Regions from separate parts of the Psychrobium sp. 1_MG-2023 genome, predicted to be linked through region 3. Evidence: predicted binding sites of a transcription regulator. Region 3 holds the regulator's gene; each other region holds the start of a gene.

Region 1 (3,288 bases), on a different contig from region 3:
GCTAATGATTTTTCTTCTTCGCCAACGATGGCATACAGTTTCGTCGCCAACATCAAGTAATCAAGGCGGTGATCTTTTGAAATTAAATTAAGCTCTAACTGTTCAATTTCAAGCAAAAGCGTAAACGCTTTTTTATATTGCTGCTTATGCAATGCGACACGTGTCTGCAAATACAGACTTCTAAAGTAACTAGCAACAGGTAAATTAAAAAATGTAAGCTGCTCTAATACTAATATTGCTTTATCGAATTGCTCGTGGCTAATATGGAACTTTGCTTTTAGTAATAAATATTTTGCCCGCTCTGGCTTGGGTAAATTGGCATAGGATGAGTCTAATTGCTCAATTAAAGACTCCGCGGTATCGGGAGAGGCATCAATATTAGCGATAAGCTGTTGTAACAGCTCCTTTGCGCTCGATGAATTAATACTTTGAGAGGGTTCATTGGCATTGGCAGGCTGAATCAGCTCACTGCCAATTACGACAGTTAAAAACATCAGAAAAAGAAAGGCACATGCTGAGCTGCGGGGAAAAAAATGCATTGCAACGTTTATAATAGCTCACCCTCCATGATTATAGTTAACACTATCAGCCAACTACACGGCTGAATCGAGCTACTATACCACATTGAGGGGGAGAGCTATCAAGCTTTTAACTGTATTTGCCTTGGTTAATTTTCCCAAGGAGTCCTAGATTCAGGGTCATTAAGATCAAATGGTGTAATTTGATAAACATAATAATTTAACCAATTTGTTAACAAGAGGTTAGCGTGACTGCGCCAACATCCTTTAGGTGAATTTTTTGGATTATCCTCTGGGTAATAATTTTGAGGTAAATCAGGAGACTCACCGGCTGCTACATCACGATGGTATTCATCATTAAGAGTTGTGACATTATATTCAGGATGACCGAGTACAAATAAGTTGCGACGATCGTTGCTCACAACAAGGTAAGCTCCCGCCTGGGGTGAGTCTGCCAGAATCTCTAGCTCTGGGTGCCCTCCAATGTCACTCACATTCATTTGCGCAAACCTTGAGTGAGGCACCCAAAATTCATCATCAAAGCCACGTAGTAACGGGTCATGACTCTTACTACGTTGATGTAAAAAGACCCCTGCAATCTTTTCATCTCGAATGCGGCGCTCTAAGCCATATAAATGATAAAACGCAGCATGAGCCGCCCAGCACAAGAATAAAGTCGATGTCACATGCCGCTGTGACCAATCAAACACCGCCTTGATTTGTTCCCAATAACTCACATCATCAAAGTCAATTTGCCCAAGGGGTGCTCCTGTAATGATCAAACCATCGAAGTTTGTTTCTTTAATATCGTTAAAATCACGATAAAACGCATTCATATGGTCTTGAGGGGTATTCTTTGATTCTTTATTGTGAATGCGTAAAAATTCAACATCAACCTGCAACGGAGTATTTGCTAGTAAGCGCAACAATTGAGTTTCCGTTTCAATTTTATTTGGCATTAGATTTAACAATAAAACTTTCATTGGCCGGATTTGCTGACTAATTGCGCGGCTTTCACTCATCACAAAAATATTTTCGCCACGTAAAACATTTTTTGCTGGTATCAAATCGGGAATATTAATCGGCATAACACAACACCCTTGTACATTGTTAATCAATTATTAACTGCAAACTTACAGCAAAGACATCTAGACGTCTATAAATTAATTACATATTTTGAAACAAATCCTTTTTGCATTGTTTATACCAAATATTCAAACTATGCACTGTTTTTACTAGGAATATAATAATGAATAAAAAACCATTAATTGTAGCGGCTCTGACCACTGCAGTACTTGCTGGGTGTAATAGTACGCCAGAGAAAAAAATTATCCAGAAAGCCGATGCTGAATACCAGTGGCTTGAGGAAGTTGAAGGGAAAGCAGCATTAGATTGGGTTAACCAACAAAATGAAGTGGCATTTGCCCAATTAAAATCATCAACAGTTTATAAAGAAAGTGTTAAAGAGACATTAACACTATTAAACTCAAATGACCGTATTGCTTATGCGACTCAATACGGTGATTACCTCTATAACTTTTGGACTGACAAAGATAATCAACGTGGTATTTATCGCCGTACAACACTTGAACAGTATCAGACGGCCAACCCAAAGTGGGAAACTATTTTAGATGTTGATGCATTAGCTAAAGAAGATGGACAAAGCTGGGTGTATAAAGGCATGAACTGTCTATACCCTAACTACAACCGCTGCTTAGTTAAGCTATCACCAGGTGGTACTGACGCCGTTGTCGTACGTGAGTTTGATATTAGTAAAAAAGCCTTTGTTGAAGGCGGTTTTGAACTAGCAGAATCGAAAAGTGATATCAGCTGGCGTGATGAAAACTCAGTATTTGTTGGCACAGACTTCGGTCCTGGCAGCATGACTGATTCAGGCTACCCAGCCATCGTTAAAATTTGGGAACGTGGCACACCACTTTCAAGTGCTCAAAAAGTTTACCAATCAGAAAAGTCTTCAGTTGCTGCTAGCGGTTACAGCATGCGCAGTGGCGATACCACTGTAGATGTTATCTACGATGCAACATCTTTCTATTCAAGCAAAGTGTTTGTGTTAGATAATGGAAAGAAAGTACAGTTACCTATCCCTAAAGACGCTGGTTTAAGTGCTTTCTTAAACGATGAACTATTCATCAAACTAAAAAGCCCATGGACCGTAAATGGCCAAACCTTTACCCAAGGCAGTGTTATTCACGCCCCTCTAACAGCAATTTTAAAGGGTAACGCGCAATACAAGACGCTAATCGCTTCTTCTGATAGCTTATCAATCTCTTCAATTCGTACGACTAAAAGTGCGTTATTGGTCACTGTATTAGATAATGTAAAATCTAAAGTCCTTCGTTTTACCAAATCACAAGGCAGCTGGAATTCAAACCCAGTAAACATTGATGACAAAGGTAGCATTAGCGTCTTTAACACCAATGAACTCAGTGATGACTTTTTCCTAAACTACACCAGTTTCCTTAAGCCAAGTACACTGTACAAAGTTGATGGCAACAGCGGAAAACTAACCCAGTTAAAAGCACAAAAATCACAATTTAACAGCGATGATTTAGTGACGGAACAATTTTGGGCAACCTCAAAAGATGGCACTAAAGTTCCTTATTTCGCCATCATGAAAAAAGACATCGACTTAAATGGTAAAAACCCAACTTTACTATATGGTTACGGTGGTTTTGAAGTCTCATTAAAACCAAGCTACTCAGCGACTTTAGGTAAAAACTGGTTAGAAAAAGGGGGAGTTTACATCCTA
Region 2 (3,288 bases), on a different contig from region 3:
CGTTGCAGATAATTTAAAAGTTCAAACTTATGATAACTTAAAGCATCTAGAAATGGTTATGTTATTTAATAAGCGTCTCATGAGAGACATTGCCTCAGACCTTTTAGGCAAAGAGCTTGATGAGACTGATACTAAAATATTGGGCGTACTGTGTAACGCGAAAGATACGAGTTGTCTGGAAAAAGCGTAATCAGCTGCATTTTATGGAGTGGTTACATACCTACATTAAACAAAAAGGGCTCATACCTGAGCCCAAAATAGATACCTAGCTAGTGACCAACGATGTTATGAACCTTTTTTATTGAATTCCGCTTCAACATTCACAAGTTCCCGCTCTGCTAGCGCTAAATCTAACGTCGCTTTTAACAGTTTATATAACCTTATAGATGCATCTATTTCTTCTTTGCGGTTAGTCAAGCTCTCGATATTAAGACCCAATGGGATATCAAGTGACATACAAGCCTCAATAATCTGATTAAGATTACTACGGCAAATTTGAATGGACTCATTGAGTGGGTCTTTTGACTCTAAAATGCGCCACCGTGTAGCATCTGGAATAGCAATACCCAACCATTCCATGAAATCCATAGTTTTTTCACTGCCACACGGGGTGAATGTTAGAATGATTCGACGTGGTCGCATTTGTTGGACGCGGCATTCACGGGCGTAATTGGCTAACATGTCAATGGTTGCGGCGGCGTCATAGACGGCTTGAGAGATGAAATATTCACAGCCTTGTTTATCTTTTTCAAGCATGCGCAAATGCTCATCACCTTTTTTAGAGTGACGCTCTGCAATGGTGACACCGCCTAAGTAATAATTTTTATGGTGTTCTTGTTGTGCTTGATACGCCTCTGGTAGTGATAGCTTTTGTTGGCCATCAGCAGATGGGCTACCGACGAGAACAATATCTCTGACGCCATAAAGCTGCCAACTAGTATCTAACCACTGGGTAAACTCTGCTTTATCACGCTGAGCAACACTTTTATAAGTGATGATTGGCTTGTTTGTCTTATTGTTTAAAATTTGTGAGTAATGACAAGGCTCAAATGTTTTACTGAATGGGAAAGGGCGCTTGACTTCGGTGCGACTACTCTCATCTTGAATATCGTAGACAATCAGTCCGTCAAAGTCGATTTTGTCTAAACGAGCCACTAATTTATCGGCGACCTCTTCAACCTTGTTTAATGGTACACCTTCACGAGGTGGAGTCGTACCGATAAAATAAACACCAAATTTGGCGTCGCGGGATTTGTCACGTAATTCAGATTTCATTGCTTAGTAATACTCTATAAAAAATATCTAGTTAATATACCACTGTTAATCTAAGAGGGAGAGGGTTTTTAGACGGCTATTTAGCCAATATCGACCTATCTTAGACTAAAAGGTAACATGCTAAAATCGAAATACTTTCTTGTAGCATGTTAATGATGATATTAGGTTAGCTTAAGCGGTAAGCCATGGTCTTGCTTAATTTCTTCAATCACAACATAGGTGTGATTTTTAGCAACACCTGGGATGTCGACAATCATTCCGAGTACTTGCCGATAAGCTTCCATATCAGCAATCCGAATCTTAACCAGATAATCGAAGCCTCCTGCCACCATGTGACATTCGCACACTTGGTCTATCTCAGCAATAGCCGCTTGAAAACTATCAAAAAGCTCAGTGGTGGTGCGGTCTAATGTGATTTGAATAAAGGCTGACATGCCAAATTTTAACTTTGATGCATTTAATTTAGCGCCGTATCGCTCAATGTAGCCCTCATTCTCCAAGCGTTTTACCCGATCTAGACAAGGACTCGCGCTAAGCCCAACCTCGTTAGCAAGGTTTACATTCGAAATTCGGCCATTTTTTTGGAGTGTAGAAAGGATGCTTAGATCAATTCGATCTAGCGGTTTAGTTTTAGTCGATTGCATAATATCAGTAGATTATTCTGTTTAATGATGGCTGGGCACGATAATTTACGGTATTTCTTCGTATTTAACCAGCACATTCTGCTGCCCAATGGGTAAACTTGCTGCACTAAAAAATCCCGTGTAAATAGACTAAGCTAAATATTAGCTTTATTTACCTCTAATAATAAATAATAGGATCGCTCATGTTATTTAATGGCACATTAACGACGACAAATTCAATTCGCCAAACCATCCGAGATCATTACCGTTGTAATGAAAATACAATTATCAATCACCTTTTACCATTAGCTGAGATTGATGTCGATGCTAAGAGCCGTGCTTGGGAAAATGCACGTCAGATGGTGGTTAATATTCGTAAGGACCAAGTCGGTAAAGGTGGTGTGGATGCACTGCTCAATGAATTTGCATTATCAACCGAAGAAGGTGTTGTATTAATGTGTCTAGCCGAAGCGTTGCTTCGTGTGCCAGATAAGGTAACGGCAGATAACTTAATCCGCGATAAGTTAGCGAACGGCGATTGGAGCTCTCATATTGGTAATAGTGACTCTATTTTTGTCAATGCCTCATCTTGGGGTTTGTTAATGACCGGTAAGCTGGTTAACTACACCGATAAACAGAAAAAACTGCAGTTTAACCTACTAAAACGTACGGTTGGCCGCTTAGGTGAGCCTGTTATTCGTAAAGCCGTGCGTTATGCGATGAAAATTATGGGTACCCAATTTGTGATGGGGCGTAATATCGGTGAAGCCGTTGAGCGTGCCGTTGAGCAAGAATCTAAAGGCTACACATACTCATACGATATGCTTGGTGAAGGTGCTCGCACCATGAGCGATGCCGATCGCTATTTCGCGGCGTACGTCAGTGCAATTGACGCCATTGGTCAAGCTGCAAATGGTCGTGGACCACAAAAGAGCCCTGGTATTTCTATTAAACTTTCAGCTATTCACCCACGTTATGAATTCAGTCACCGTGACCGTGTCATTGAAGAGTTAGTCCCACGTTTGAAAGATTTAGCAATGCGTGCTAAAGGCTATAACATCGGTTTTACGGTTGATGCTGAAGAAGCTGATCGTTTAGATATTTCTATGGATGTTATTGAAGCTGTTTTCTTAGACAGTGATCTTGATGGTTGGGATGGTTTTGGTATTGCTGTTCAGGCTTATCAAAAACGTGCGATATTCGTGATCGATTGGGTTCGTGACTTAACAGAACAAGCCAAACGTCAAATGATGGTACGTCTAGTTAAAGGGGCATACTGGGATAGTGAAGTTAAAATCTCGCAGACAGAGTGTTTACCAGATTTCCCGGTGTTTTCGCGTAAACCATCAACTGATGTTTCTTACCAAGCTTGTGCAATTAAGCTACTAGG
Region 3 (3,288 bases):
ATAATCTAATCGCGGTCACGGCGCCTCAAGCAGAACAAGTGGAACTTAACTTTGGGCAACTTGTTATTAACCAGCAATCGAAGCGAGTGGTGTATCAAGGTAATGAAGTTGAACTGTCGACTAATCTGTTTTCTTTTTTATGGTTCTTAGCCAGTCAGGCTGGGCAAGTTGTCGAACGTGATAATGTGTTTAAAGCGTTGAAGGGGCGTGAATATGACGGTCTTGATCGTCGTTTTGATGTGATGTTATCGACATTACGAAAAACCTTCGGTGACGATCCGCAAAACCCAAAAAAGTTTAAGACTATCTGGGGTAAGGGCTATTTGTTTGTCGAAGATGCTTGGCAAGAGCGCTAACTAATGCGCAGATTGTATTTTACGATTATTGTGACTGTGCTTGGGGCGTTGTTTGCCACTGGGTGGGGGCTCGACCTCTTGGTGGATCATAATTCGGAACAAGAAGCTCAGTACACTAGCGAAGTGGTGGTTTATCAGAAGTTAATTAATGGCTTAAGTGAACAACTCAATCCACTGGAGGATAGTCAGCTTGAGGAGGCGGTTATTCGACTTGCGCAACATTTTTCAAGTCAATTAAGCCTTGAGTCAGCCGACAATGTGGCACTACCAAGCTCTCTCGCTCTGCAACTGTCTCAAGATGGCGGGTTGTTAATCGCGTCCGATCAGGGTGCTTATTTGCTCAAAGCCATTACAAACCATCCTCATAAATTACTACAACTTTCTTTGCCTAGCGCCGAAGATGATAATCATCAGTTTGATTTATTGTTGACCTTGTCGCTTTATTTAGGGGTGTGTCTGATTATTGTGTTGTGGTCACTTCCTCTAACAAGACGTTTATTTTTGCTCACCAGTGCTTCTAAAAAGTTTGGTCAAGGTGAGTTGTCGGTGCGTATTCCTGATAGCCGTTTTTCTTATATTCAGCAGCTTGAGCATAGTTTTAATGATATGGCTGATCAAATTGAAAAGCTGATGGCAGATAATAAGATACTAGCGCGTAGTTTATCGCATGATATTAGAACGCCATTAGCTTGTTTACGTTTTGGGGTCGAGGCGGCGTTAGACTGTTCTAATAGTGAAAAGAAAGATCAATATATCTCACGCATGGAAAGCGAAATAACCCGAATGGAAGAAATGACTGCCGCATTTCTAGAATATGCAGGAATGGAGCGTCAAGTAGGCAGCTTAAAGCTTAAGTCACTTGATTTAAATGAGTGGTTGCAGGTGGCGATTGAAGATGTTGTGAATTTATCTTTGCAACAGCAAGTCACGGTGGAATTAAATGGCACGCAAACGCCAACGTTTGCACAGATTGACCCACAATGGTTTTACCGAGCCTTGCAAAACTTATTAGCTAATGCGATTGATTATGCTGACTCCACAGTGTCAGTAACTTTGCAGTGTGATAAGCAGCAACTTAATATTTTGGTGGAAGACGATGGTCCCGGAATTGCCAATAGCGATCTAGAGCGAGTGTTTGACCCGTTTGTTAGACTTGACGCGGAACGCTCGCGGGAAATGGGGCATTTCGGTTTAGGCTTAGCGATTACGGTAAAAATAATGGATTGGCACCAGGGGTGTGTTTCCGCTAGAAGTAGCAGCCAATTGGGCGGGGCATGCCTTTGTTTAACGCTACCTTTGCGATAGCGTTATATGTCAATTGCTAGTCTTCTTTTTCGGTATCTGCTAAGTACTGCTCTAGAGTCCCTAACTCTTCCATTAGCTCACGTGCCGCTTGTGGAATTGTACTAGGTTTATCTTTTGCTAAATCACTATCTTCTGGCAATGGCTGCCCTGTGTAAGCATGTAAGAAGGCTTCACACAATAATTCACTATTGGTGGCATGGCGTAGGTTATTGACCTGACGGCGTGTGCGTTCATCAGTCAGGATCTTTAATAGCTTTAAAGGCACTGAAACGGTTACTTTCTTTACTTGCTCGTTCTTTTTGCCGTGCTCGGCATAAGGACTGATATATTCGCCATTCCAGACAGTCATGAAAACACCCTATTATATTGATCTAAACGCTGTGAAAGCTCTTTATAACTCGCTATATTGACGCATGTATTATAAAAAGCATGCAGATTTTAACGGTTGAGCGAATACTGTCAAATTTCTTGTGGTTATATTTGCTTTTTAATGACGTTTATTTCACTTTTTATTTTAAGATAGACGTCTAAACATCTTGACGTCTTTTTTTAGATAAACTAAATTAGCCATCTAGACATCTTTATATCCTAGCTGTACCTTAAGTCAAGCTTTTTGCTGGAGGATTTATGAACAAATTTGGGTCTGAAACTATCGCTGTGCGCGGTGGTATTGATACTGACACGCAACATGGCGCGGTTGTGCCACCGATTTATCTTTCTAGCAATTATACTTTTAAGGGCTACGACGAACCAAGAGAGTATGATTATGCGCGTCGTGGTAACCCAACCCGTAGCCAGTTAGCAAAAGCCTTAGCCGACCTTGAAGGCGGTGCTTACGGCGTGATGACGTGTACGGGCCTTGCAGCGATTACCACTGTTATTCAATTGTTATCCCCTGAAGATACTTTAGTGATTCCGCATGATTGTTATGGCGGTAGCTACCGGATGTTTGATCATCTTGAGCGTCGTGGATTATTTAAGCTGGTAGTGGTTGATCAAAACGACCAAGCTGCCTTAGATGCTGCGATAGCGCTTAAACCGAAAATGGTGTGGATTGAAACACCGAGTAATCCGCTATTACGTTTAGTTGATGTCAAAGCGATTGCGGCGCAAGCCAAAGCTGTCGGTGCTTATGTTGTTGTTGATAATACCTTCTTAACCCCAATCTTACAGCAACCATTAAGTCTAGGTGCAGACATTGTATTGCACTCTTGTACCAAATATATCAATGGCCATAGCGATGTTGTCGCTGGCGCGATTATTACCAAAGACCATCAACTGGGTGTTGACCTTGATTGGTGGGCTAACTGTATTGGTGTGACAGGCTCGGCATTTGATAGTTACATGGCGATGCGAGGTCTACGTACCTTGCCTGTACGTTTGAAGCAACATCAAGAGAGTGCAGCGACAATTGCCGCATTTTTAAATGAGCACCCAGCGGTAGCGAAAGTCTATTACCCGGGCCTTGAAGATCATCCGCAACATGAGTTGGCTAAATCACAACAACTGGGTTTTGGTGCGATGTTAAGTTTCGATCTTGCGGGTGATATTGAGCAAAGTAAGCTGTTTGTTGAAGAAATTGGATTATTCTGTCTCGCGGAAAGCTTAGGTGGCGTTGAGAGTTTAG

Evidence for each region. Region 3 encodes MetJ, which represses methionine synthesis genes. Its sites were predicted from a motif close to TAGACGTCTAGACGTCTA; they were not measured.
Region 1: metA (homoserine O-succinyltransferase) is a predicted target of MetJ. The motif match lies at 1,660-1,677, and genes of this name have one in related genera.
Region 2: Q8W26_RS03750 (methylenetetrahydrofolate reductase) is a predicted target of MetJ. The motif match lies at 1,337-1,354, and genes of this name have one in related genera.

Annotation. Positions count from the first base shown of each region.
Region 1 covers NZ_JAUYVJ010000013.1:85,002-88,289, forward strand. Annotated here, with positions in the region: gene Q8W26_RS08910 (diguanylate cyclase domain-containing protein) at 1-539, opposite strand, end outside; gene metA (homoserine O-succinyltransferase) at 668-1,606, opposite strand; gene Q8W26_RS08920 (prolyl oligopeptidase family protein) at 1,768-3,288, shown strand, end outside.
Region 2 covers NZ_JAUYVJ010000005.1:2,732-6,019, reverse strand. Annotated here, with positions in the region: gene Q8W26_RS03755 (hypothetical protein) at 1-190, shown strand, start outside; gene Q8W26_RS03750 (methylenetetrahydrofolate reductase) at 286-1,275, opposite strand; gene Q8W26_RS03745 (winged helix-turn-helix transcriptional regulator) at 1,437-1,919, opposite strand; gene putA (bifunctional proline dehydrogenase/L-glutamate gamma-semialdehyde dehydrogenase PutA) at 2,102-3,288, shown strand, end outside.
Region 3 covers NZ_JAUYVJ010000035.1:6,461-9,748, reverse strand. Annotated here, with positions in the region: gene Q8W26_RS15540 (response regulator transcription factor) at 1-356, shown strand, start outside; gene Q8W26_RS15535 (ATP-binding protein) at 360-1,661, shown strand; gene metJ (met regulon transcriptional regulator MetJ) at 1,678-2,010, opposite strand; gene metB (cystathionine gamma-synthase) at 2,289-3,288, shown strand, end outside.